3 regions of the Geodermatophilus sp. SYSU D00698 genome follow, and region 3 is predicted to be linked to each of the others. Evidence: riboswitches for the same ligand, from Rfam matches in the RefSeq annotation. Region 3 holds a riboswitch; each other region holds the start of a gene.

Region 1 (7,676 bases), on a different contig from region 3:
CCTGTTCGGCTTCACGTACCTGTACGTGGGGATCAACCTGCTCGCCGGCCTCGACGGCACGGGGCTGGGCTGGTTCTCGGCGTTCGTCGCGGCGTGCGCGCTGGTGTACGCCGGGCTGAACTTCTTCTACGTCGAGCCGCGGGACCCGGGCTTCGGCGTCATCTGGCTGTACTGGGCGGTGCTCTGGGCGCTGTTCTTCGTCGTCCTGGGGCTGAAGCGGGAGGAGTTCACCCGCTACACGGGCGCGATCGCCGTCGTCGCCGGGCTGCTCACCGCCGCCCTGCCGGCGTTCCTGCTGCTCACCGGCTCCTGGGCCGACTACACCGGCACGTGGGCGGTCATCCTGGCCATCGTCCTGGCGGCCAGCCTGGTGCTGGCGTACCCGCGGCTGCGGGGCCGCCCGCAGCCGGCCGTCCCGCCGGCCGCGCCGGTGCCGGCGGGGCCGCCGGCCGCGCCGGAGGGCGTGCCGGTCGCCCGGCAGGCCCCCGAGCGCGACACGGCGCGGCACGCCGACCCGCGCGGCGGCGGGTCGTCCCAGGCGCCGGTCCAGGACCGGTCCTAGGCGGTGCCCCGGAGGAGGTCCTCGAAGGAGGGGACGTCGGTGAACGGGTCGGCCGGGCGGGCCGCCGCCGGCCGGCCGGTGACGACGTCGGCCAGCTCGCCGGCCGCGCGGGTGATCCGCGCGGCCAGCTCCTGGCCGGCGCCGTCCCCGCCGGCCCAGTCCTCGCTCGCCGCGAAGACCGCCGTCGGCACGGTCACCGCGCGCAGGTAGCTGAACAGCGGCCGCACGGCGTGCTCGAGCACCAGCGAGTGCCGGGCGGTGCCGGCGGTCGCCGCGAGCAGCACCGGCGTGCCGGTGAGCGCGTCCTTGTCCAGCACGTCGACGAAGGACTTGAACAGGCCGCTGTAGGAGGCGGTGAACACCGGCGTGACCGCGATGACCGCGTCCGCGCCGGTCACCGTCGCGACCGCCGCGCGCAGCGCGGCGTTGGGGAAGCCGGTGACGAGCGCGTCCGCGACGTCGCGGGCGTGCTCGCGCAGCTCGACGACCTCGACGGTGGCGTCCTCGCCGCGCTCGCGCAGCGCGGCGACGGTCGCCGCCGCGAGCCGGTCGGCCAGCAGCCGGGTCGACGACGGGACGCCGAGCCCCGCGCTGACGACGGCCAGGGTGCGGGTGGTCATCGGACGGACACCTCCTCGCGGGCCCCGTCGTCGGCACGGCCGGTGACGTCGTCACCCGCGGCGTACACCGTGGAGTCCTGCGCGCCGCCGCGCGCCGCCACCCGGGCGGCGTGGGTCGGGGCGTCGGGCACGTGCGCCGGCTTGAGCGCGGCGAACTCGCGGCGCAGCACCGGCACGACCTCCTCGCCGAGCAGGTCCAGCTGCTCGAGCACGGTCTTGAGCGGCAGGCCGGCGTGGTCGATCAGGAACAGCTGCCGCTGGTAGTCGCCGACGTAGTCGCGGAAGCCGAGGGTGCGCTCGACGACCTGCTGCGGGCTGCCCACCGTCAGCGGCGTCTCCCGGGAGAAGTCCTCGAGCGAGGGCCCGTGCCCGTAGACCGGCGCGTCGTCGAAGTAGGGCCGGAACTCGGCGACGGCGTCCTGGCTGTTCCTCCGCATGAACACCTGCCCGCCGAGGCCGACGATCGCCTGGTCGGCGGCGCCGTGGCCGTGGTGCTCGAACCGGGACCGGTAGAACTCCACCATCCGCTGGGTGTGCTCCTTCGGCCAGAAGATGTGGTTGTGGAAGAAGCCGTCGCCGTAGTAGGCGGCCTGCTCGGCGATCTGCGGCGAGCGGATCGAGCCGTGCCACACGAACGGCGGGACGCCGTCCAGCGGCCGCGGGGTGGAGGTGAAGCCCTGCAGCGGGGTGCGGAACCGGCCCTGCCAGTCCACGACCTCCTCGTCCCACAGCCGGCGCAGCAGCGCGTAGTTCTCCACCGCCAGCGGGATGCCGTTGCGGATGTCCTGGCCGAACCACGGGTAGACCGGGCCGGTGTTGCCGCGGCCCATCATCAGGTCGACGCGGCCGTCCGCGAGGTGCTGCAGCATCGCGTAGTCCTCGGCGATCTTCACCGGGTCGTTGGTGGTGATCAGCGTGGTCGACGTCGACAGCTGCAGCCGGGAGGTCTGCGCCGCGACGTAGGCCAGCGTGGTCGTGGGGGAGGACGAGAAGAACGGCGGGTTGTGGTGCTCACCGAGCGCGAAGACGTCGAGGCCCACCTCCTCGGCCTTCTTCGCGATGGTGACGACGGCCTTGATCCGCTCCGCCTCGCTCGGCGTCCGCCCCGTCGTCGGGTCGGTCGTGACGTCGCTGACCGTGAAGACCCCGAACTGCATCTCGCGCTCCATGTGGTTGAGAGTGCAACTACTGTACCCGGCCCAACGACCCGCCCCCGCCGGGCATTCCCGACGCCTCCGTGACCGTACTGAGACCTCTCGACCGCGCTCGGTGACCGGCCCGGCACGTCCGGGCGCGACCGGTCCGGACGCCCCGCACGCGTCCGTGTCGACCCGTCCGGCCGCACGCGGCGGGTGGAACTCTGTGATCACCCCCGACCGGCACGCCGGTGGGGGGCCGGATCGGACGGCGCACCGAGGGGGAACCGGGATGTCGCTGCGGGGACGGGGAGCTGCTCCCGACGGGACCGGGGACGGCACCGCGGAGCCGCCTCCGGGACGTGGGCTCGACGGCCTGCTGGGCACCGGACCGGTGTTCACCGGGGCGGTCCGCGGCTACGACCGCGTGCAGGTCGACGACTACGTCGCCTGGGCCGAGACCGAGCTCCTGGTCCTGCGCCGGGAGAACGAGCACCTGCTCAGCCGCTACGCCGCCGCCTCGGCCGAGTTGCAGAACGCCCGCCGGCGGCTGGCCCAGCTGGTCCGCGAGCGGCAGAGCCTGCCCGGCCCCGAGGACGCGGCGGCGATCGTGCGGCGGGCCGAGGAGGAGGCCGCCGCGCTGACCGCCGCCGCCGAGGAGGAGGCCGGGCGGATCCGCGCCGAGGCGCTCGCCGAGGCGCAGGCCCGGCTGTCCGGGGTGGCCGAGATGCGCGAGGCGGTGCTCGCCGCCCGCGAGCAGACCCGCAGCGAGGCCGCCGCCGTCCTCGAGGCCGCGCGCCGCGAGGCGGCCCGGCTGGAGGAGGCGGCCGCCGCGGAGCGCGAGCGGCGGGACCGCGAGGCCGCCGCGGCACGGGCGCGGGCCGACGCCGAGGCGCTCGAGCGCCGGCACGCCGTCGAGGCCGAGCTCGAGCCCCTGCGCGACGAGCGCGACCGGGCGCGCGACTGGCTGCGCCTGCTGACCGGGCAGTTGGACGAGGCGCTCGCCGTCGTCACCGGCGTCGTGCCCGACGACGTCCCCGCCCTGGGCGACAAGCGGGGGCTGGCCCGTCTGGAGGACTCCGCCGGTGGACTCCGGGCGGAGTCGCGTCCGGCGTCGTCCGGGACGGACGTGTCCGACGTGACACCGCTGCACGGGCCCGGCCGGCCCGAGGTGGCCGCGGCCTCCTGACCAGCGGCGACGCGGGGGCGGGTTCCGGGACGAGGGGGTCCGCCCCACCCGTCACGGCCGCACCTCCGGCCCCGGCGGTTGTCACGAACCGGTAACGACCGTACGGTGGCTGGCGTCCGGCTGGTCGTCAGGTCCCCGTCCTGGGGAGCCCGGCCGGACGCCGCCGAGTCGTGTCCGCGCCCGTGGACGCGAGCCGGGGACCCACCGCAGTACTGGGGTGAATCGCGCCCGCCGAGCTCCGGCCCGGCGCGCGTAGGGCTGCTTCCCGCCCGAACCCGTCAGCTAACTCGGTAGGCGGCTCACGGAAGAAACGGAGAGTCCCCGCATGCCCCGCCTCCGGGCCGAAGCGGCCCGCAGGTGCAGCTGCCCGCGCGCACACCGCGCTCCCGCGTCCGCCTGACGCCGGCCGCCCCTGCCCTGCCGCTCCCTGCGACGACGTCGCCGGGGACCCCGTAGTCCGCGACACCCGTAGCCCCGCGCCGCACGCGCATGCCCGAGGTCCGCCTCCGGGCCCGCTGCCGCGCGCACTCTCCCTCGGAGCCCTCACCCCCTCATGTCCCGCCACGTCCCGAACACGCCTGCCGACGCCCCCGCGACCGTCGAGCTCGCCACCGCCGACACCCCCGACACCGCCGCCGAGACCACGGCCGGCACCGCCACCCGCGAGCTGCCCGCGGTCGCGGACGCCGCCGAGGCCCCCGCCCGCCGGCGCCTGTTCCGCCGCGGCAGCCCGCCGCTGGGCCCGCGCCGCCCGGCCCTCCTGCTCGGCGCCGCCGCCGCCGGCGCGCTGATCGTCGGCGTCGTCTCCACCAGCGGCCCCGCCGCCTCCGCCGGCACCGACACCGCCGGCACCGCGGTCAGCGTCGCCGACGAGCTGGGCATCCCGCAGCAGCAGGCCGCGACCGCCCCCGACCTGACGTCGCTGGCCGACATCGCCGCCTCGCGCGCCGAGCGCAGCGCGCAGGAGGCCGGTGCCGCCCACGCGCAGCTCGCCGCCGAGCAGGCCGAGCGCGACCGCCAGGCCGCCGAGGCCGAGGCCGCCCGCGTCGCCGCCGAGCAGGAGGCCGCCCGCGTCGCCGCGGAGCAGGAGGCCGCCCGCCAGGCCGCCGAGGCGCAGGCCGCCGCCGAGGCCGCCGCCGCGGAGCAGGCCGCCGCGGAGCAGGCCGCCGAGGAGCAGGCCGCCGAGGAGGCCGCCCCCGCCGCGCCCTCCGGCTCCTTCAAGGACTACGCGCTGAGCAAGGTCGGCAGCGGCGAGCAGTTCTCCTGCCTGGAGAAGCTGTGGGGCAAGGAGAGCGGCTGGAACCCCAACGCCCAGAACCCCACCAGCACCGCCTACGGCATCCCGCAGTTCCTGGACTCCACCTGGGCCAGCACCGGGATCGCCAAGACCTCCGACGGCTACCGCCAGATCGACGCCGGCCTGATCTACATCGAGGAGCGCTACGGCTCGCCGTGCGACGCCTGGGCGCACAGCCAGGCCACCGGCTGGTACTGATCGACACGTGATTCATCGAGGGCCGGCCACCCGGGTGGTGCCAGCGGGGTTCGTCCGCGCGCACACCCAGGTGCGCCGGCCCTCGCTCGTCCCCGAGGTGCGGCTGCACGTCGCCGACGACGTCGTCGCCCTGTGGGAGGCGATGGAGACCGCGGCCGGCGGGGCGGGCGAGGAGCCGCCGTTCTGGGCCGCCGCCTGGCCCGGCGGGCAGGCGCTGGCCCGCCACCTGCTCGACGAGCCCGCCACCGTCGGCGGCCGCACGGTGCTCGACCTCGGGTCGGGCAGCGGCCTGGTGGCCGTCGCCGCCGTCCTCGCCGGTGCCCGGTGGGTGCTGGCCAGCGACGTCGACCCGTTCTCCCGGACGGCGGTCGGCGTCAACGCCGGCCTCAACGGCGTCGCGGGCATCAGCGTCACCGGCGACGTGCTGGACCGCGAGCCGCCCGCCGTCGACGTCGTCGTCGCCGGGGACGTCTGCTACGACCGGGAGATGACCGGGCGGGTGCTGCCCTTCCTCGACCGGGCGCGGGCCCGCGGCTGCGAGGTGCTCGTCGGCGACCCCGGCCGCCCGTACCTCCCGCACGAGCGGCTGGAGTCGGCCGCGGTGTACGAGGTCCCCGAGACGGAGGGGCCCGGGCTGCGCCGGACGACGGTGTGGCGGCTGCCCTGAGCGCCGCCGGATACGGTCGCCGCGTGCGCCCCTACGCCTTCACCGGTACCGCCGTCGTCACCGGGGCGGCCAGCGGCATCGGCGCCGCGCTCGCCCCGCGGCTGGCCGCCCGCGGCAACGACCTCGTGCTGCTCGACCGCGACGCCGAGCGGCTCGAGGGCGTCGCGGCGGCGGTGCGTGCGGCCTCCCCGGGCCAGTCGGTGGCCACCGTCGTCGCCGACCTCGCCGACGCCGGGCAGCTGCGCGCGGCCGCCGACCGGGTCGTCGCGGACCACCCGGGGACGACGCTGCTGGTCAACAACGCCGGCGTCGCGCTGGGCGGGCGGTTCGACCAGGTGACCCTCGAGGAGTTCGAGTGGGTCGTGGACGTCAACTTCCGCGCCACCGTCCGGCTCACCCACGCGCTGCTGCCGACGCTCCAGGCGCACCCCGGGTCGCACCTGGTGAACGTCTCCAGCCTGTTCGGGCTCATGGCGCCGGCCGGGCAGGCGGCGTACGCGTCGAGCAAGTTCGCCGTCCGCGGGTTCACCGAGGCGCTGCGGCACGAGCTGGCCGAGGACGGCGTCGGCGTGACCAGCGTGCACCCCGGTGGCATCGCGACCCGCATCGCCGAGACCGCCCGTGTCGCCAGTGGCGCGGACCCGGCGGAGGCCGAGCGGGGCAAGCGGGAGTTCGCCAGGCTGCTGCGGTACCCGGCCGGCCGCGCCGCGCAGCGGATCGTCGACGCGGTGGAGCGGCGCCGGCCGCGGCTGCTCATCGGCGCCAGCGCCGTCGTCCCGGACGTCCTGGTGCGCCTGGCGCCCGGCTCGTACGGGAGGGTGCTCGCCGCCGCCACCCGCCTGGCCGCCCTGCGCCGGGCCTGACCGCGCAGGGGCGCCGGTGGCCGTCCACGTCGGCACGTCGGGCTGGAGCTACGACCACTGGGAGGACGTCCTGTACCCGCCGGGGACGCCGTCCCGCGACCGGCTGGCCCACTACGTCCGCCGGTTCGGCACCGTCGAGCTCAACGCCAGCTTCTACCGCTGGCCGCGCACCGCGACCTTCGCCGGGTGGCGGCAGCGCCTGCCCGAGGGCTTCCGGCTGTCGGTCAAGGCCCCGCGCGGGCTGACCCACGCCAAGCGGCTGTACGCCCCGGAGGCCTGGGTCGAGCGGATGACCGCGGCCTGGCACGAGCTGGGGCCCCGGCGGGCGGTGCTGCTGGTCCAGCTGCACCCGGCCGCCGCCCGCGACGACGCCCGGCTCGACCACTTCCTCGGCCTGCTGCCGGACTGGATGCGGGTGGCCGTGGAGTTCCGGCACCCCAGCTGGCACGACGACGGCGTGTTCGCGCTGCTCGAGCGGCACGGCGCCGCCTACTGTGTGATGAGCGGCGCCGGCCTGCCGTGCGTGCTGCGCGCGACGGCGCCGTTCGTCTACGTCCGGCTGCACGGGCCCGACGCCGCGCACCTGTACGCCGGCTCCTACCCCGACGCCGACCTGCGCTGGTGGGCCGACCGGATCGGCGAGTGGGCCGGGCAGGGGCGCGACGTCTACGCGTACTTCAACAACGACGGGTACGGCCACGCGGTCCGGAACGCGGAGACCCTGCGCGCGCTGACCGGCGGCTGAGGTCCGCAGCCGCGAGACTGGGTCCGGTTCCCGCCCACCGGGGCGGGCGGGCCGGGGGAGGTGCGCGTGAGCGAGTCCGAGGACAGGCCCCGCGACGGCGGGCTGGTGGCGCGGTCGGTCGAGGAGTTCGTGGCGCAGCTGCGCGGCTTCACCGACCGGGCCACCCGGCTGGCCGCCGGCGCCGTCCCGTCGGGGCTGTCGCTGCCGCGGCTGCCCTCGCCGCCCGGGGCGATGTCGGCGGCGCAGGTGCGGTCGATCGCGTCGTCGGTGCGGGCGCAGCGGCAGCTCGTCGAGGGTCTGGTGGGCCAGTTGCAGGCCTTCGACGAGCAGCTGGCGGTCTTCGAGCGGATCCTCGAGCCGCTCGTCGAGTGGAGCGGCACCTGGGCGCGGCTGGAGGAG
Region 2 (7,676 bases), on a different contig from region 3:
CGGGCTCACCCGCTTCGGCGACTTCGTCGGCGGCTACTTCCTCGACGACCGCGCCGCGCTGACCGCCCTCGTCGGCGCCGCCCGGCTGCTGCGCGGGCGCCCGCACGGCGACGTGCACCTGGTCGCGACCACCAGCGAGGAGATGGGCGGCATCGGCGCCTCCTACGCCGCCCGCACCCTGCCCGGCGACCTCACCGTCGCCCTCGACGTCGGCCCGGCGGAGGCCGAGTACCAGGTCACCGTCGACGGCGGCCCCGTGGTCGCCTACGCCGACGACGCGGTCGTCTACGACCGGGCCGTCGCCGACGCGCTGGTCGACACCGGCCGCGAGCTCGGCGTGGACCCGCAGACGGCGGTGTGGCAGTCCTTCGACTCCGACGCCTCGCAGGCGAAGGCCTCGGGCCAGACGGCGCGGGCGGCGCTGCTCAGCCTGCCCACGCTGAGCACGCACGGGTACGAGGTGCTGCACACCGGCACCGTCGACCGGACCGCCCGGCTGCTCGCCGCCTTCCTCGCCCGCCCGCTGCCGGTCAGCTGACCCGGCGGACGCGCACCGGGCCGCGGGCGGTGGCGACGTCGACCACCGCGCCGCGCTGGGTCACCTCGACCTCGCCCCGCCGTGCGAGCCGGCCCGCGGCGGCGCGGGCCTGCGGCATCAGGTCGCGCCAGCCCTCCGGGTCGACCGCGCGGGCCGCCTCCGACGGGCAGATCGTGGCGCCCGGTGCGCGGGCGTCGAGCAGCGCGTCGATGGCCCGCTCGAGGGCCGCGCCGGCGTCGTCCACTCCCCCAGGATGCGCCCGTTTGCCCTGGTGAGCGCGGCGGGTACCGCGGGCGGCATGGCGAGACGCACCCCGGTGGGGACGTTCGGCAAGGGCAGGCGGGGCATCAGCACGCTCGGCTGGGCGCTGCGCGGTGCGGCGGCCGGCGCGGCGGGCTCCACCGCGCTCAACGCCGTCACCTACCTCGACATGACCGTCCGCGGGCGCCCCAGCAGCTCCACGCCGGAGCGGACGGTGGAGACGCTGGCCGAGGAGGCGCACGTGCCGATCCCGGGTGACGACGACACGCGGCAGAACCGGGTGCAGGGCCTCGGCCCGCTGCAGGGCCTGGTCGCGGGCGTCGGCGTGGGCGTCGTCGTCGGGCTCGTGCGCGCCTCGGGCTTCCGGTCGCAGCCGCTGGTCGGGACGCTGCTCACCACGCTCGGCGTCCTGGTGGCGGCCAACGGCCCGATGACGGCGCTGGGCATCACCGACCCGCGCAGCTGGTCGGCCACCGACTGGGTGAGCGACCTCGTGCCGCACCTGGCCTACGGCGCCGTCGTCAAGACCACGATGGACGCCTTCGACCGGCCCTGAACGGCATGGGGAGCTCTCCGCGCGTACGGGCCGTCGACACGTGCGGATCGCTTCCTACGCCTCGCCGGCCGTCGCCGACCAGCCGCGGGGGTCGACGTCGCCGGGGACGGGGGCGGCGGGGTCGTAGGGCGTGCGGGTGAAGACGAACGTGCCCAGGTCCAGGTGGTCGCCGGCGATCCGCAGCGGCTCGCCGGCGTAGTAGCCGTCCAGGCCCACCCAGGTGCCGTCGGCGTCGCGGCGGAAGCGGCTGGCCCGCCCCGACCGGCCGGGCAGCGGGCCGAGGTGCAGCAGGCCGCCGTCCACCGCGCGCAGGGCGTGCGGCGCGGGGCCCCAGTACCAGATGCCGAGCTGCTCCAGCGGCACCGGCGGCTCGGCCGGGCGCCACGGCTCGGCCACCCGCGGCTCGGCCGCGCGGAGGTCGGCCAGCAGGCCGGGGACGAGCACGTCCAGGCCGCTGGTGGTGTTGGCCAGCGAGACGCCGCCGGTCCCCTCCTCGCGGTCGACGAAGACGCCGGCCAGGAAACCGGGCATCGAGCCGCCGTGACCGGTGAGCGTGCGGCCGTCGACCCGCAGCACCTGCAGGCCCAGCCCGTAGGCCGACCAGGCCGGTGAGGAGCCGTCGACACCGGCCGGCACGGCCATCTCCTCGAGCGTCGCCGGGGACAGCACGTCGCCGGTGTCGCCGAGCAGGAAGGCGGCGAAGCGGGCGAGGTCGGCCAGCGTCGCCCACAGCTGCCCGGCGGCGGCCATCACGCCGGCGTCGTGCTCGGGCTCGGGCAGGACGACGTCGGCCCACGGGTGGACGGCGTAGCCCTGCGCGGCGCGGCCGGAGGGGCGCGGCGTCGTCCGGGTCATGCCCAGCGGCCCGAGCACCTCGGCGGTGACGACGTCCTCCCACGAGCGCCCGCGCAGCCGGGCCACGAGCTCGCCGAGCAGGCCGAAGCCGAGGTTCGAGTAGTGGAAGCGCCGGGCCTCGCCCAGGACGACGTGCTCCCCGGACAGCCGCAGGTCGGCCAGCGGGCCGCCGGGCACCCGCTCCCACCAGCCGCCCGGGCTCTCCGCGGCGGCGCCGGCCAGGTGCGAGAGCAGCTGGCCGACCGACCGGTCGCCGAACGGCGTGCCGGGCACGTGCCGGTCCAGCGGGTCGTCCAGCGCCAGCCGCCCCTCGTCGCGCAGCCGCATGGCCGCGACGGCGGTGACGGTCTTGCTGATGGAGCCGAGCCGGTACTGGACGTCGGTGTGCGGCTCGGCGACGTCGCCGCGGCCGGCCGACCAGGCCAGCCCGCCGTCCCGGACCACCCCGGCGACCAGGCTGGGCGCCCGCCCCTCGCGCTGCACCCGGGCGGTGCGGGCCAGCAGGGTGCGGGCGGTCGAGGGCAGCACGGGCTCCGGCATGACCGGAACGGTAGGTCAGGCGCGGACGGGCGCCGCCAGCCGCCCGGTGCGCCCGGCCCAGCGCTCGAACACCACGGTGACCAGCGGCGGGATCGAGGCGGCCAGCGCGAGCAGCGTCGTCCACCGGGACCAGCCGAGCACCCGCGCGGCGACCAGCGCCACGACCACGTAGGCGATGAACACCGCGCCGTGGACCGGCCCGAACACCTGGACGCCGACCTCCGAGGTCCCCGGCACGTACTTGACGTACATGCCGGCCAGCAGGCCGAGCCAGGAGAGGGCCTCGGCGACGGCGACGACGCGGAAGGCCAGGGCGACGGTGCGGGGGTTCATCGGTGCGCGGTCCTCGGGTCGGGGGTGGTTCCGGAGGGTCAACGCGGCAGCGGGCGCCGGCGTCCCGGTCGCGGGGTGTGAGGTGCGTGGCAGGGTCGGGCCGTGCGGGGTCTGGCGCGGCGGGAGTTCTGCCTGGTCCTGCTGCGCCGGATGGCCGACCTGCGGCCGGACCTGGTGGCCGCGGCGCTGCCCCGGCTGGGCGCGACCCGAGCCGAGGCGCACGCGGCGCACACCCGATGGCAGGCGCTGCACCACGCCCGGCGGGCACCGCGCGGCCTGGCGCTGCGCACCGCCGTCCTCGGGCCGGCCGCGGAGGTGGAGGACCGCCGGTTCGGCGACCTGGCCCTCGAGGCCCGGCGCTGGCCGTTGCCGCTGTGGCCGCACCTGCGCTGGGAGGTGCTGTCGGCCCCCGGCGGCAGCGTGCTGCACGAGCACCTGGTGCGGGCGCCGGGCTCCCCGGTCCCGCCGGCGGCCGACGGGCGGCTGCGGGTGTGGGAGCACGTGGTGGCCGACGTGAGCGGCCTGCCCGGCGCGCAGGAGGTGGACCCGCGGGTCGTCACCCGCTGGGAGGTGCGGCTGCCGTCGGGCGCGACGGCGGCCTTCGTCTGGGGCCTGCTGCAGCAGGTGCGGGCGGGACGGAGTCCCGGCACCCGAGGAGGGGCTGCCGGGGCTCCGTCGGCTGACGCTGCGCGTCAGCCGACGCGGCGGGCGCCGGCGTAGCCGCCCATCGCGTCGATGCTGGCGACCTTGACGACGTCGCCCGACGTCGGCGCGTGCACCATCTGGCCGTTGCCGATGTAGATGCCCACGTGGCTCACCGGGCTGTAGAAGAAGACCAGGTCACCGGGCTGCAGGTTCGCGCGGGAGACCGCGGTGCCCATCGTCGACTGCATCCTGCTGGAGTGCGGGAGGCTGATCCCCGCGGCGCGGAAGGCGTACTGGGTGAGGCCGGAGCAGTCGAACGAGCTCGGGCCGGCGGCCGCCCACACGTAGGGCTTGCCGCGCTGGGCCATGGCGGTGGCGACGACGGTCCCGGCGACGCCGCTGGCCGGCGCGGCCGCCGCGGCCGGCTCCTCGGCGGAGGAGGACGCGGAGGACGACGCGGTGTCCTCGCGCTCCTCGTCGCGGCTGGCGCGGGAGTCCTCGGCGGCGTGCGCCGCGGCGGCGGCCTCGAGGGCGGCGCGCCGCTCCTCGGCGCTCAGCCGGGCGTAGTCGGCCTGGTAGGCGGCGATCTGCGCCTCGAGGTCGGCTTGCTGGGCGGCGACGGCGTCGTACTGGCGCTGCGCCTCGGCGGCGGCCTCGGCGGCGGCGGCCTGCGCGGCGGTGGCGGTCTCGGTGGCGGCCGCGGCCTGGCCGAGCAGCTCGCCCTGGTAACCGGCGACGCCCTGCAGCAGGGTGACGCGGTTGACGAACTCGTCGGCGTCCTCGCTGGTCATGAGCGCCTGCAGCGAGCCCATGCTGTCGCCGGTGTAGGCCGACCGGGCGATCCCGATCACCTGCTGCCGCGCGGTGTCCACGGCGGCCTGGGCGGCGGCCAGCTGCGCGGCGGCGGCGCCGGCGGCGGCCTGCTGGGCGGCGAGCGCCTCGCGGGCCTCGTTGAACTGCTCGGTGACGGCCTCGAGCTCGTGGCCCCGGGCGGCGACCAGCTGCGCGGCCTCGGCGGCCGACGTCGGCTCCTCCGCCCCGGCCGGCACCGGGACGGCCCCCAGCCCGAGACCGATGCCGAGGGCGCCGACGAGCGCGAGGGCGGCGCGGCGGCCGCGGCCGGTCGCGGGCGTGCCGGGGACGGACGTGCGCAGGGACGCCACGCGGCGGTCTCTCCTTCTCCCAGGCCGCCTACCGGGTTAGCTGACGGGTTCGGGCGTGGAGTCGCCCGGCGCGTGCGGACACGCGCTACACCCCAGGACTGCGATGGGTCCCCGGCCCGGTCTCCGCTGCGGGAGGACCGGCTCGACGGCGTCCACGGGGTGTCACCCGGACTGGTGACGGAGCGCCCCGTTGGACACACTCAGCGTAAGGTCCGTGACCGGCGTGTGACAATCACCCCGGTGTAATTACATCGGTCACGAACGGTCACCAGGCGACTCCGGGAGGTTCCCGACCCCCGCCGGTTTGCGCGGCCGTGGGGACGTGTACCGATTGCTGCATGTCCTCTTCCACGCGGATGCGCCTGGCCCGGCCGCTCGTCGTGCTCGCCCTGTTCGGCTCCCTGGTCGCCTGCGGCGACAACACCGACTTCTCCCGCGGCCCGACCAACTGCGACTCCGCCGGCGGCAACGCCAGCAACGAGAACGACGCCAGTTGCCAGGAGACCGGCCAGAACCCGGGCAACGACGCCCCCACCACCGACGACGCGAGCACCGACGACTGAGCGCCGTCCGGTCCCCGGCGGGCGCCGGGCCGCCGGGACTGGTGGCATGGGCGGGTGAGCCCGGCACGCAGGTGGACGGCGACCCGGTTGCGGGTCGAGACGCGCGCCCTGCTGGCCGGTGCCCGGCGCCTGCTGCGCGGCCGTGACCTCGCGCTGATCGGCGCGGGCCTGACCTTCTACGCCGGCATCGCGGTGGTGCCGCTGGTGCTGGTCTCCGTCCGGCTGACCGCGCTGGCCACCTCGGCCGGGGAGGTCCGCGCGCGCAGCGAGCGGCTGACCGAGCTGCTGCCGGAGTCACTGGGCGCGCCGGACGCGGTGGCCCGGCTGGTCGACGCCGGCGTCCGGCTGGACCTGCTGGGGTTCGCGCTGGCGCTGCTGCCGCTGTCGCTGTACGGCGAGGGGCTGCGGCGGGCGCTGATGCGGTTCAGCCAGCGGCGGGAGAACCTCACCGGCTGGCGCGGCCGGCTGCTCACCCTGCCCCTGGTCGTGGTGACGCCCCTGCTGCTGTACCCGCTGCTGCTGGCCGCCACGGCCATGGCCGACCTGGCCCGCGAGGACGGCGCCGGGCCCGTGATCGGGCGGTTCGCCGTCGGCTACTACTCGGTGCTGTTCGTGCTGACCGTGCCCATCCTCTGGGGCTACGGCGTGGTGGCCGGCGGCCGGCGCCGGTGGGGCGCGCTGGTCAGCGGCGCGCTGTTCACCGCCGCCTGCCTGTCCGGCTTCCTGCAGGGCTTCGTGCTGTTCCTGTCGCTCCCCCTGGACCTCGGCGCGCCCTTCGGCGGCCTGGTGGTCGTCGGGGCGGTGGTCGCCATCGGCCTGTGGCTGTTCCTGCTGCACCTGGTCCTGCTGGCCGGGTGGCTGCTCACCCAGTCCCTCGACGCGCGGCTGGGGCGGCGTCAGGCCGTCGGCCGCCAGGGGGAGCCGGGCGGCGGGGCCTCCGTGGCGGGCGCGGCGGGCGGGGGCGGCGGCGTGGCCGGTGCGGTCCGCGGCTCCGTGGCCGGTGGCGGCGGCTCCGGCGTCTGGGGCGGCTCCGGCGCCGGGGGCGGGGGCGGGGACGTCGGCGGGGTCGTGCCGGGCGGCGTCGTCCCGGGCGCGGGCGGCGGCCCGGTCGGGGGCGCGGGCGCCGGCTCCGTGGGGGGCGCGGGCTCGGGCGCCGGTTCCACGTAGTCGCTGCCGTTGCTCACCAGGATCGACACCAGCTGGCCGGGCACGGCGCGGCCGCCGCGCGGCGGGCTGGTGCCCAGGAGGGTGCCGGCCGGCTCGTCGCTGTCGACGCGCACCGTCCGCGCGGTGAACCCGGCGTCGGCGAGGGCCCGCTCGCAGGCCCGGACGCCGGAGCAGCCGGGCACCGGGCGGGTGTTGCCGTTCTGCACGGTCTCGTCCGCGGGCGGGAACTCGCCGCTGCCGCGCGCGGTGAGGATCGGCTCCATCGCGTCGTGCCAGATGGTGGCGCCCTTGCCGCCACCGAAGCCGCCGACGTCCTCGTTGCGCTTGGGGTTGAGGACCATGACGCTCGCGGTGATCTCGGGCGTGTAGCCCACGAACGCCACCGAGTAGTTGTCCTGCGAGGTACCGGTCTTGCCGGCGATCTGGTGGCCGCGGACGTAGGCGCGCGCCCCGGTCTGCCCCGGGTTCCCCGGCTCGACGTCCTTGCGCAGCATCTGGTTCATCGTGTTGGCCACGCCCGTTGGGATCGCCTCGGGCGTGCACCGGTCGCCGACCGCGAGCGGTTCGCCGTCGGCGCCGACCGCCGGTTCCCCGTTCCGGTCGAGGACGGCGGTCACCGGGACGACGTCGCACTGCGTGCCGCCGGCGGCGAACGTCGAGTAGGCGCTGGCCAGCGCCAGCGGGCTGGTCGCCTCGGCGCCGAAGGTGAACGACCCGCGGTTCTCGTCGATGATCTGCTGGGCCAGCCCCGGCGGGCTGAACTGGAACAGCCCCGCCGCCTCGGCCATGCGCACCGGCTCCTCGACGCTGCCCAGGGCGTCCTCGAGCGCGAGGAAGTAGGTGTTGGAGGACTGGTACAGCGCCGTCGTCAGGTCCAGCGTCGAGCGGTAGCCCGACCCGGCGTTGCGGACGCAGTACCGGCCGTCGGTGTCCCGGCCCTCGCACGGGCCGGGGTAGACCCGGGAGACGTAGGGGTCGGGTGCGGTGAGCGTGTAGTAGGACGAGTAGCCCCGGGCCAGGGCCGCGGCGGCGACGAAGACCTTGTACGTGGAGCC
Region 3 (7,676 bases):
GCCGCGCCGCGGGTCGAGGAGCTCCGCGCGCTCCCGGGCGCGGACCAGGCCGACGGCGTCGTGCGCGACTGGCCGCTGCAGCTGGGCTCGCTCGGCTCGGGCAACCACTTCATCGAGGTGTCCCTCGACGAGGCCGACCGGGTGTGGTTGTTCCTGCACTCGGGCTCGCGGGGCGTCGGCAACAAGCTGGCGTCGAAGCACATCCGGGTGGCGCAGGAGCGCACCCGGGCCCGCGGCGTCGTCGTCCCCGACCGCGACCTCGCCTACCTGGAGGAGGGCGAGCCGGAGTTCGACGCGTACATCGAGGCACTGCACTGGGCGCAGCGGTTCGCCGCGCTCAACCGCGAGGAGATGATGGACCGCGTCGCCGACCAGGTGTCCCGGTTCCTGACCGAGGAGGTCCGGCGCGAGCAGGTGGTCCAGTGCCACCACAACTACACCGAGCGGGAGACCCACTACGGCCGCCGGGTGTGGCTGTCCCGCAAGGGCGCGATCGCGGCGCGCCGGGGCCAGTGGGGGCTCATCCCGGGGTCGATGGGCGCGGCGTCCTACGTCGTCGTCGGCAAGGGCGACGCTGCGTCGCTGACCTCGGCGCCGCACGGTGCCGGGCGGGCGTTCTCCCGGTCGGCCGCGCGCAAGCGGTTCAGCCGGGCCGACCTCGACCGGCGGATGACCGGCATCGCCTGGGGCCGCTCGGACGCCTTCCTCGACGAGCACCCCGAGGCGTACAAGAGCATCGACGTCGTCATGGCCGACGCCGCCGACCTGGTCGAGGTCCGGCACACGCTGCGCCAGGTGGTGAACGTCAAGGGCGACTGAGGTCCCGCGCCCGCTCGTGCTCTGCCCCCGGTCGGGGGCAGAGCACGAGCACGCCGGGCGAGGAGCCTGCCGACTTTCGGTGCCACCTGGGCTCCAGCAGAGTGACGGCGTGACGACGTCGATCGAGGCCGCCGCGCTGCAGGAGGTGGCACCGGGCGTCTTCGCCTACGTGCAGCCCGACGGCAGCTGGATGATCAACAACACCGGCGTCGTCACCGGCGACGACGGCACGGGGCTGATGGTGGACACCACCTCGACCGAGGCCCGCAACCGCGCGCTCCTGGCCGCCGTCGGGTCGGTGGCGCCGGGCCGGCTGCGGGCGCTGGTGAACACCCACCACCACGGCGACCACACCTTCGGCAACTGGCTGGTCCCCGCCGACACCCCGGTCGTCGGGCACGTGCACGCGAGGGAGGACCAGCTCGCCGCCGGGCTGCTGGCCGCGCAGGTGCTCACCGGCCCGGACTACGGGCACCTGGAGGTGCGCCCGCCCGACCTCACGTTCACCGGCGCGCTGACCCTGCACCTCGGCGAGCGGGCGGTGGAGCTGCACGCGGTGGGGCCTGCGCACACCCGCGGCGACGTCGTCGTGTGGCTGCCGGCGCAGCGGGTCGCCTTCGCCGGCGACGTCGCCTTCGCCGGCGGCCAGCCGTTCCTCGCGGAGGGCAGCGTCGCCCGCTACCCGCGGGCGGTGGAGGCGCTGCGCGCGCTGCAGCCCGACGTGCTGGTGCCCGGGCACGGCCCGGTGTGCCGCGGCGACGAGGTCCCCCGGCTGCTCGACGACCTCGCCGGCTACGCCGCCTTCGTCGACGCCACCGCGCGCGAGGGGCACGCGGCCGGGTGGTCGCCGCTGGAGACCGCCCGCCGGCACGCGGACAACCCCTACGCCGGGTGGCAGGAGTCCGAGCGGCTGGTGGGCAACCTGCACCGCGCCTACGCCGAGCTCGACGGCCGGCCGCCGGGCGAGCGGCTGCCGCTGACCGCCATCTGGCCGGACATGGTGGCGTTCCACGGCGGCCCCATCGGCTGCCGGGCGTGAGGGAGGAGAGCTGATGCGCTGGGTCACCTACGTCTCGCCGTCCGACGGCGCGGAGCGGGCCGGGCTGCTGCGCGACGGGGAGGTGCACGGGTTCGACGCCGCGCTGGTCGACCTGCTGCCCGACCTCGCCGCGGCGGCGGAGCGCACCCCGGCCGAGGTGGTGCCGGAGGACGGGCTGGTGCTGCGCGCGCCGGTGCCGCGGCCGCCGTCGGTCCGCGACTTCCTGTCCTTCGAGCAGCACGCGCGCAACGCCGCCGCCGCGTTCGGCCGGGAGGTCTCGCCGGTCTGGTTCCAGCAGCCGGTCTTCTACTTCACCAACCCCGCGGCGGTGCGCGGGACCGGCGAGCCGGTGCCTGTCTCCCCCGGCTCGGCGGCGTTCGACTACGAGGTGGAGGTCGCCGCGGTCGTCGGCCGGGGCGGGTCGGACCTCACGCCGGAGCAGGCCGAGGCCGCGATCGCCGGCTACACGGTGTTCGTCGACTGGAGCGCCCGCGACGTGCAGGGCGTGGAGTCCCAGGTCGGCCTCGGCCCGGCCAAGGGCAAGGACGGCGCGACGACGCTCGGCCCGGTGCTGGTCACGCCCGACGAGCTCGAGCCGCACCGCTCCGGCGCCGGCTACGCGCTGCGGATGGCGGCCGCGGTCGACGGCGTCGAGCAGGGCGGCGGCAGCTGGGCCGACATCCACTGGTCGTTCGGGCAGATGCTCGCCTACGCCTCGCGGGGCACCGAGCTGCGGCCCGGTGACGTGGTCGGCAGCGGCACGGTCGGCACCGGGTGCCTGCTGGAGCTGCGGTCGCTGCACGGCGAGGAGGAGCACCCGTGGCTGCGGCCGGGCGTGGAGGTCGCGGTGACGGTCGAGCGGATCGGCACGGTGACCGCACGCATCGTCGCCGGCCCCGACCCGGTGCCGCTGGGTCCCCCCGCGACGGCCGCGCGGGCCTAGGGCGGAGCGTGCCCGTGCTCCGCCCCACGGTGGAGCCGGAGCACGGGCGCGCGCCGGTCAGTCCTCCGCCTGGCCCATCCCGGTGCCCTCGGCGGCGCCGGGGAAGCCGGGGCGGTCCCCGCTGCCCATGGGTCCCTGGGCAGCGCGGGGTCCCTGCTCGGGAGCGTCGTCGGCGACGCCGTTCTCGTCGGGGTGCTCACCGGGCAGCACGTGGTCGTCGGTGCGGCCGTCCGAGCCGCCGTTCGGCGGACCCTGGGTCATCGCGGACCTCCTCAGCCGTGCTCCGACCGGACGGCTGGGCTCACCCCGGTCGGGGCACGGGGTACCCGGCCCGGCGCCCCGGACACGGCTCGGGCGGTCGGCGTCCGCCCCGCGACGGGTGGTCAGGGGCAGCTCTCCTCGAGCTTCACGACGCCGAGGTCGATCGTCCCCTCCGCCGCGCCGGTGACCCGCTGGCCGGCCGGGACGTTCTGCGTGCAGACCCTCCAGTTGGCGTCGAGCACCTGGTTGCGGGTGCCGAGCAGGTCGTGGGACAGGCTGAGGAGGACGCCGTTGGCCTGGATCAGGTCCTGGGCGTCCTGCAGGGTCATCCCGACCACCGACGGCATGGCGAAGTCGACCACCGGCGCGGCCGGCGTGGTCGGGGCCGGGGTGGTCGGGGCGGCGGTGGTGGACGGGACCGGCGCGGGCGCCGGCGTCGACTCGGGAGCCGGCGCGGAGGCCGACGCACTGGTGGCCGAGGAGGTCGACGCGTCCGACGCCGCCGCGGTCTCGTCGCTCCCGCACCCGGAGGCGAGGACGCCGACGGAGAGCAGGACCGGGACGGCGGCGAGCCGGCGGAGCGGACGGACGGCAGAGGCGAGCTGGGTCATGGGACACCCCGTGGAGATCGAGAGCGGCGCGTGCGCCGGTCGCCCCACAGCCGGGCTGCGACCCGGTGCCGCGAGAGGAACGCCAGGAGCCTCACACGGTCGGCGGTCGCCGTCCGGGAGATCCGGGACGGCGTCGTAGCGGGACGGTCACGAAGTGCCCCGGTCGCCCCGCCGGTCCCCCCGGACACGCCGCGGCCCCCGTCCCGGGTGAGGAACGGGGGCCGCGGTCGCGCTCGCAGGTCAGTAGCCGCGACCGGCCTGACCCTTGCCGCCCTTCGCGTTCTTGGCCTGGAAGTCGCGGATGAACTGCTTGATCTTGGCCTGGTTCTGCGGCTTCCGGAGCTCCTGGACGACCTTGGCGGCGACGCCCGAGGCGATCAGGTTCCTCATCATGCCCATGGGGGGACTCCCTCCTCTCGACTGCTGGTTCCGGTGCCCCGTCAACGGGCGGCGCAACCGTCGCGATCCCCGGGGTTTCCCGCTCCCGTCGTGGTGGGCCGCTGACGCGCTGTGCGGGCGCACCGCTGCGTCCTTTCTCGTCCGCCACGGCGTGTCGGCGCCTGCGTGTCGGAGGTCGAGCGGCGGAGGGGACGGCTCCTGCGCTGGTGGAACGGGCGATTCGGATCCGCGGCCCGCGTCAAGTCCGCGACTCGCGTCCGGGCGTGGCGCGGACGCGATCCGGTTGAACGCTGCAACACCCCTCCCTACCGTCGTCGCGGTCCGGCCGGCCCTCAGTCACCTCCCGTGTGACACCCGCCGGACACGCCGAACCAGGCGGCCGGCAACCGGCCGGCGCCCGGACCGGGGACCCACGTGAGCACTGGGGTGAAGCGCGCGCCGTCGCGCCGGGCGACTCCTCCGCCCGAACCCGTCAGCTAACCCGGTAGGCGGTCGCGGAGAACAGGAGAACCGTCGTCGATGACGACTGCACGCACGTCCACCGCCCGTCGCTCGTTCCGCGGCATCGCCGTCGCGGCCCTCGCCGGAGCCGGCATCGCCCTCTCACCCCTCCCGGCGTCGGCCGCCGCGGGCGACGGGGGTACCGCGACGGTCGCCGCCGCACCGGCGGCCGCTCCCAACGGCGCGGCCCAGGCCGCCGTCGACACCGCCCTGGCCCAGGTCGGTGACCCGTACGTGTACGGCGCCACCGGCCCGAGCTCGTTCGACTGCTCGGGCCTGACCAGCTACAGCTACCAGGCGGCGGGCGTCTCGATCCCGCGCACCTCGAAGGCCCAGTCGACGTTCGGCACCCCGGTGGCGAAGGCCGACCTGCAGCCGGGCGACCTGGTGTTCTTCTACAGCCCCGTGTCGCACGTGGGCATGTACATCGGCAACGGCCAGATGGTCCACGCCTCGACCGCCGGCAAGCCGGTGGCCGTCGTGAGCCTCGACTCGATGCCGGAGTACGTGGGCGCGCGCCGCGTCGCCTGACGCGCGGAACGGTGTCCCCGGCCGGCTCGCCCGGCCGGGGGCACCGAACCGTCCTCGGGTGGTGTCCGCCGGCGATCCCGCCTGGCCGCGGCCCGCCGGCCCCGGGCCGGTGGTGGCGGTGGGCAAGCTCGTCGCCGACCAGCTGCTCGAGCTGTCCGCGCCGCTGGTGGCCGGCGGCCAGCAGCGGGTCGAGCGGACGACGACGGCCGGCGGCGCCCCCGCCAACGTCACCGCCGGCGTGGCCCATCTGGGTGCGCCGGCGCGGTTCGCGGGCTGGGCCGGCGCCGACCCGCTGGCCGACGGGCTGCTGGCCGGTCTCGCTCGGAGGGGCGTCGAGCTCGCGGTGGTCCGCCGCGGGCGCGCGCCGCTGTCGACGGTGCTCGTGCACCCCGACGGCGAGCGCACGGTGCTGACCGACCGCGGCGAGGGCGGCCTGGAGCCGGCCGACGTCCGGCCGGAGTGGTTCGCCGGCGCCGCCGTCGCCCACCTCGACGGCTACGACCTGCTGCGCTTCCCCGACGTGGTGCGGGCCGCGGCCGGCACGGCGCACGACCTCGGGGTGCCGGTGAGCGCGGACGTCGCCGCGGCCGCCCGCATCGAGCGGCACGGTGCCGATGGCTACGTCGAGCTGCTCGCCGGGCTGCGTCCGGACGTGCTCTGCTGCAACGCCGCGGAGGCCGCGGCCCTGGGCCTGGACGGCGCCCTGCCCGCCTGGGCGCCGCCGCTGGTGCTGGTGCACGCCGGCGCCCGGCCGACCCGGGTCGTCACGGCGGCGGGCACGGTGGAGGTCCCGGTGGAGCCGCTGCCCGCGGGTGGACCGCGCGACACGACGGGCTGCGGGGACGCGTTCGCGGCCGGGCTGCTGACCGGCTGGCGCGCGGGCGTGCCCGTGCTGGACGCCGTCCGGATCGGCCACGCGGCAGCTGCTGTGGTGGCGGGTGTGGTCGGCGGTCAGCCGCCATCGTCAGGCGCCTGACCTGGGGGTTCGTGCTGCGCGGGCACTGCCGGCTCTCCGACGCCGCCGCTGCCCGACTGGTGCGCAGCGGCCGGGCGCTGGACCACCTGCCCGCCCTCGCCGAGGCCCACGACGCCGGTCTGGTGTCCGCCGAGCAGGTCGCCGTCGCCGCGAAGGCGGTGACCCCCGAACGCCTCACCGCCGCGGCCGCCGGGGTGGACCTGGCCGTCATCGACGCGGTGCTCACCGGCGTGGCGGTCGAGCAGCCGCACGCCGACCTCGTGCAGGTCGTGCAGCACTACCTCGACGACCTCGATCCCTACGGGCCCGAGCCCGACCCCACCGAGGGCCGGTCACTGACGCTGGCCAAGCACGCCGACGGGTCGCTGCCCACGCTGCGCGGCCACAGGCCGCAGATCGCCGTCGTCATCGACCTGGCCGACCTGGTCGACCCGGCCGGGAACCCGAACGCCGGGCGGATGGCCTTCGGCGCCACCGTCTCCGCCGCCCGGACTCGCTGGCTGGCCTGCGACGGCGCCGTCTCCCGGGTGGTGTTCGGCCCCGACGGCGCCCCGCTGGACCTGGGCCGCGAGCAGCGGCTGATGAGCCGCCACATCCGCAAGGCCGCCGAGCTGCGCGACGGCGGGTGCGTGTCCACCGGCTGCGGCGCCCCGACGTGGTGGTGCGACGTGCACCACCTGGTCCACTGGATCGACGGCGGCGACACCAGCCTGGACAACGCAGCCCTGCTGTGCGAGCGCCACCACACCGAGGTCCACCACGGCTTCCGGGTGGAACGACGACCGGCCGGCCGATGGCGCACGTGGCGCCCCGACGGCACCGAGATCACCACCCCGGCGCCACTGCTCTCTCCTGCCGCCTGACTCAGGGGAGGTAGCGGCGGCGGAAGAGCGCTGCCCAGCCCTCGAACTCCGGCACCGCCGCCGCGGCGTCCGCGAGGTCGCCGTGTCCGCGGAAGAGCACGCGCGTCGGCAGGGCACCGCGGTCGGCGTCGAGCCGGCGCACCACCTCGCGGGCGCCCTCGTCGTCGTCCCGGGCGAGGACCAGGGTCACCGCCGCGTCCCACTCCAGACCACCCGCGGAACCGCCGCGGCGCACGCTCTCGGTGAGCAGCACGTTCCGCAGCAGCTGCCGGGTCGGGTACTCGCCGAGGCGGTCGAAGGCGCCGTCGGCCATGCCGAACCGTTCGCAGTGCCGGCGGTAGCTGGCGTCCTTCTCCCGGCGCCGCCCGTCCTTCTCCGGACCGGGATCCCGGCTGAAGCCGTCCACGTACTTGGTCTCGACGGCGACGAGCAGGCTCCGGCCGTCGGCCAGCCGGGCCGACAGCACGGCGTCGAAGGCCGACCCGTCCCCGAGGTGCTCGCGTGGGGCCGGCGCCCACTCGCACTCGATGCCGTCGATGACGCGGTCGCCGACGTCGACCCGCTCGAGTCCCGTCACCGGCAGGTCCAGGAGACGGCCGATCACGACCGCGGCGGCCTCACGGTGGGCGCGCAGGTGCCCGAAGACGCTGAACGCCAGTGGCATCGAGCTGAGCATGTTGGTGAACAGCCGCGAGCGCTCGAGCTGACCTCCCTCCTCGCGCACGACCTCGGC

Evidence for each region. A riboswitch is a leader RNA that binds a small molecule or an ion and turns the genes downstream of it on or off. The one in region 3 is predicted to bind cyclic di-AMP.
Region 1: linked by a shared signal. The riboswitch ahead of ACI8AB_RS07785 (aggregation-promoting factor C-terminal-like domain-containing protein) and the one ahead of ACI8AB_RS06980 (C40 family peptidase) in region 3 are both predicted to bind cyclic di-AMP.
Region 2: linked by a shared signal. The riboswitch ahead of ACI8AB_RS10520 (C40 family peptidase) and the one ahead of ACI8AB_RS06980 (C40 family peptidase) in region 3 are both predicted to bind cyclic di-AMP.

Annotation. Positions count from the first base shown of each region.
Region 1 is NZ_JBJGZD010000006.1:131,408-139,083, forward strand. Features, by position in the region: gene ACI8AB_RS07765 (AmiS/UreI family transporter) at 1-562, shown strand, start outside; gene ACI8AB_RS07770 (FMN reductase) at 559-1,182, opposite strand; gene ACI8AB_RS07775 (LLM class flavin-dependent oxidoreductase) at 1,179-2,351, opposite strand; gene ACI8AB_RS07780 (hypothetical protein) at 2,611-3,507, shown strand; cyclic di-AMP (ydaO/yuaA leader) riboswitch at 3,659-3,819, shown strand; gene ACI8AB_RS07785 (aggregation-promoting factor C-terminal-like domain-containing protein) at 4,061-5,002, shown strand; gene ACI8AB_RS07790 (class I SAM-dependent methyltransferase) at 5,010-5,669, shown strand; gene ACI8AB_RS07795 (SDR family NAD(P)-dependent oxidoreductase) at 5,693-6,532, shown strand; gene ACI8AB_RS07800 (DUF72 domain-containing protein) at 6,549-7,277, shown strand; gene ACI8AB_RS07805 (hypothetical protein) at 7,344-7,676, shown strand, end outside.
Region 2 is NZ_JBJGZD010000009.1:54,010-61,685, reverse strand. Features, by position in the region: gene ACI8AB_RS10550 (M42 family metallopeptidase) at 1-538, shown strand, start outside; gene ACI8AB_RS10545 (DUF3253 domain-containing protein) at 531-782, opposite strand; gene ACI8AB_RS10540 (hypothetical protein) at 837-1,355, shown strand; gene ACI8AB_RS10535 (serine hydrolase domain-containing protein) at 1,410-2,750, opposite strand; gene ACI8AB_RS10530 (DUF3817 domain-containing protein) at 2,766-3,083, opposite strand; gene ACI8AB_RS10525 (hypothetical protein) at 3,186-3,803, shown strand; gene ACI8AB_RS10520 (C40 family peptidase) at 3,776-4,891, opposite strand; cyclic di-AMP (ydaO/yuaA leader) riboswitch at 4,903-5,035, opposite strand; gene ACI8AB_RS10515 (hypothetical protein) at 5,230-5,454, shown strand; partial or broken gene ACI8AB_RS10510 (YhjD/YihY/BrkB family envelope integrity protein) at 5,509-6,324, shown strand; gene ACI8AB_RS10505 (transglycosylase domain-containing protein) at 6,351-7,676, opposite strand, start outside.
Region 3 is NZ_JBJGZD010000005.1:199,443-207,118, reverse strand. Features, by position in the region: gene ACI8AB_RS07010 (RtcB family protein) at 1-819, shown strand, start outside; gene ACI8AB_RS07005 (MBL fold metallo-hydrolase) at 929-1,858, shown strand; gene ACI8AB_RS07000 (fumarylacetoacetate hydrolase family protein) at 1,872-2,801, shown strand; gene ACI8AB_RS06995 (hypothetical protein) at 2,859-3,062, opposite strand; gene ACI8AB_RS06990 (PASTA domain-containing protein) at 3,185-3,673, opposite strand; gene ACI8AB_RS06985 (hypothetical protein) at 3,914-4,072, opposite strand; cyclic di-AMP (ydaO/yuaA leader) riboswitch at 4,474-4,558, shown strand; gene ACI8AB_RS06980 (C40 family peptidase) at 4,592-5,104, shown strand; gene ACI8AB_RS06975 (carbohydrate kinase family protein) at 5,163-6,080, shown strand; gene ACI8AB_RS06970 (DUF222 domain-containing protein) at 6,092-6,943, shown strand; gene ACI8AB_RS06965 (PGN_0703 family putative restriction endonuclease) at 6,945-7,676, opposite strand, start outside.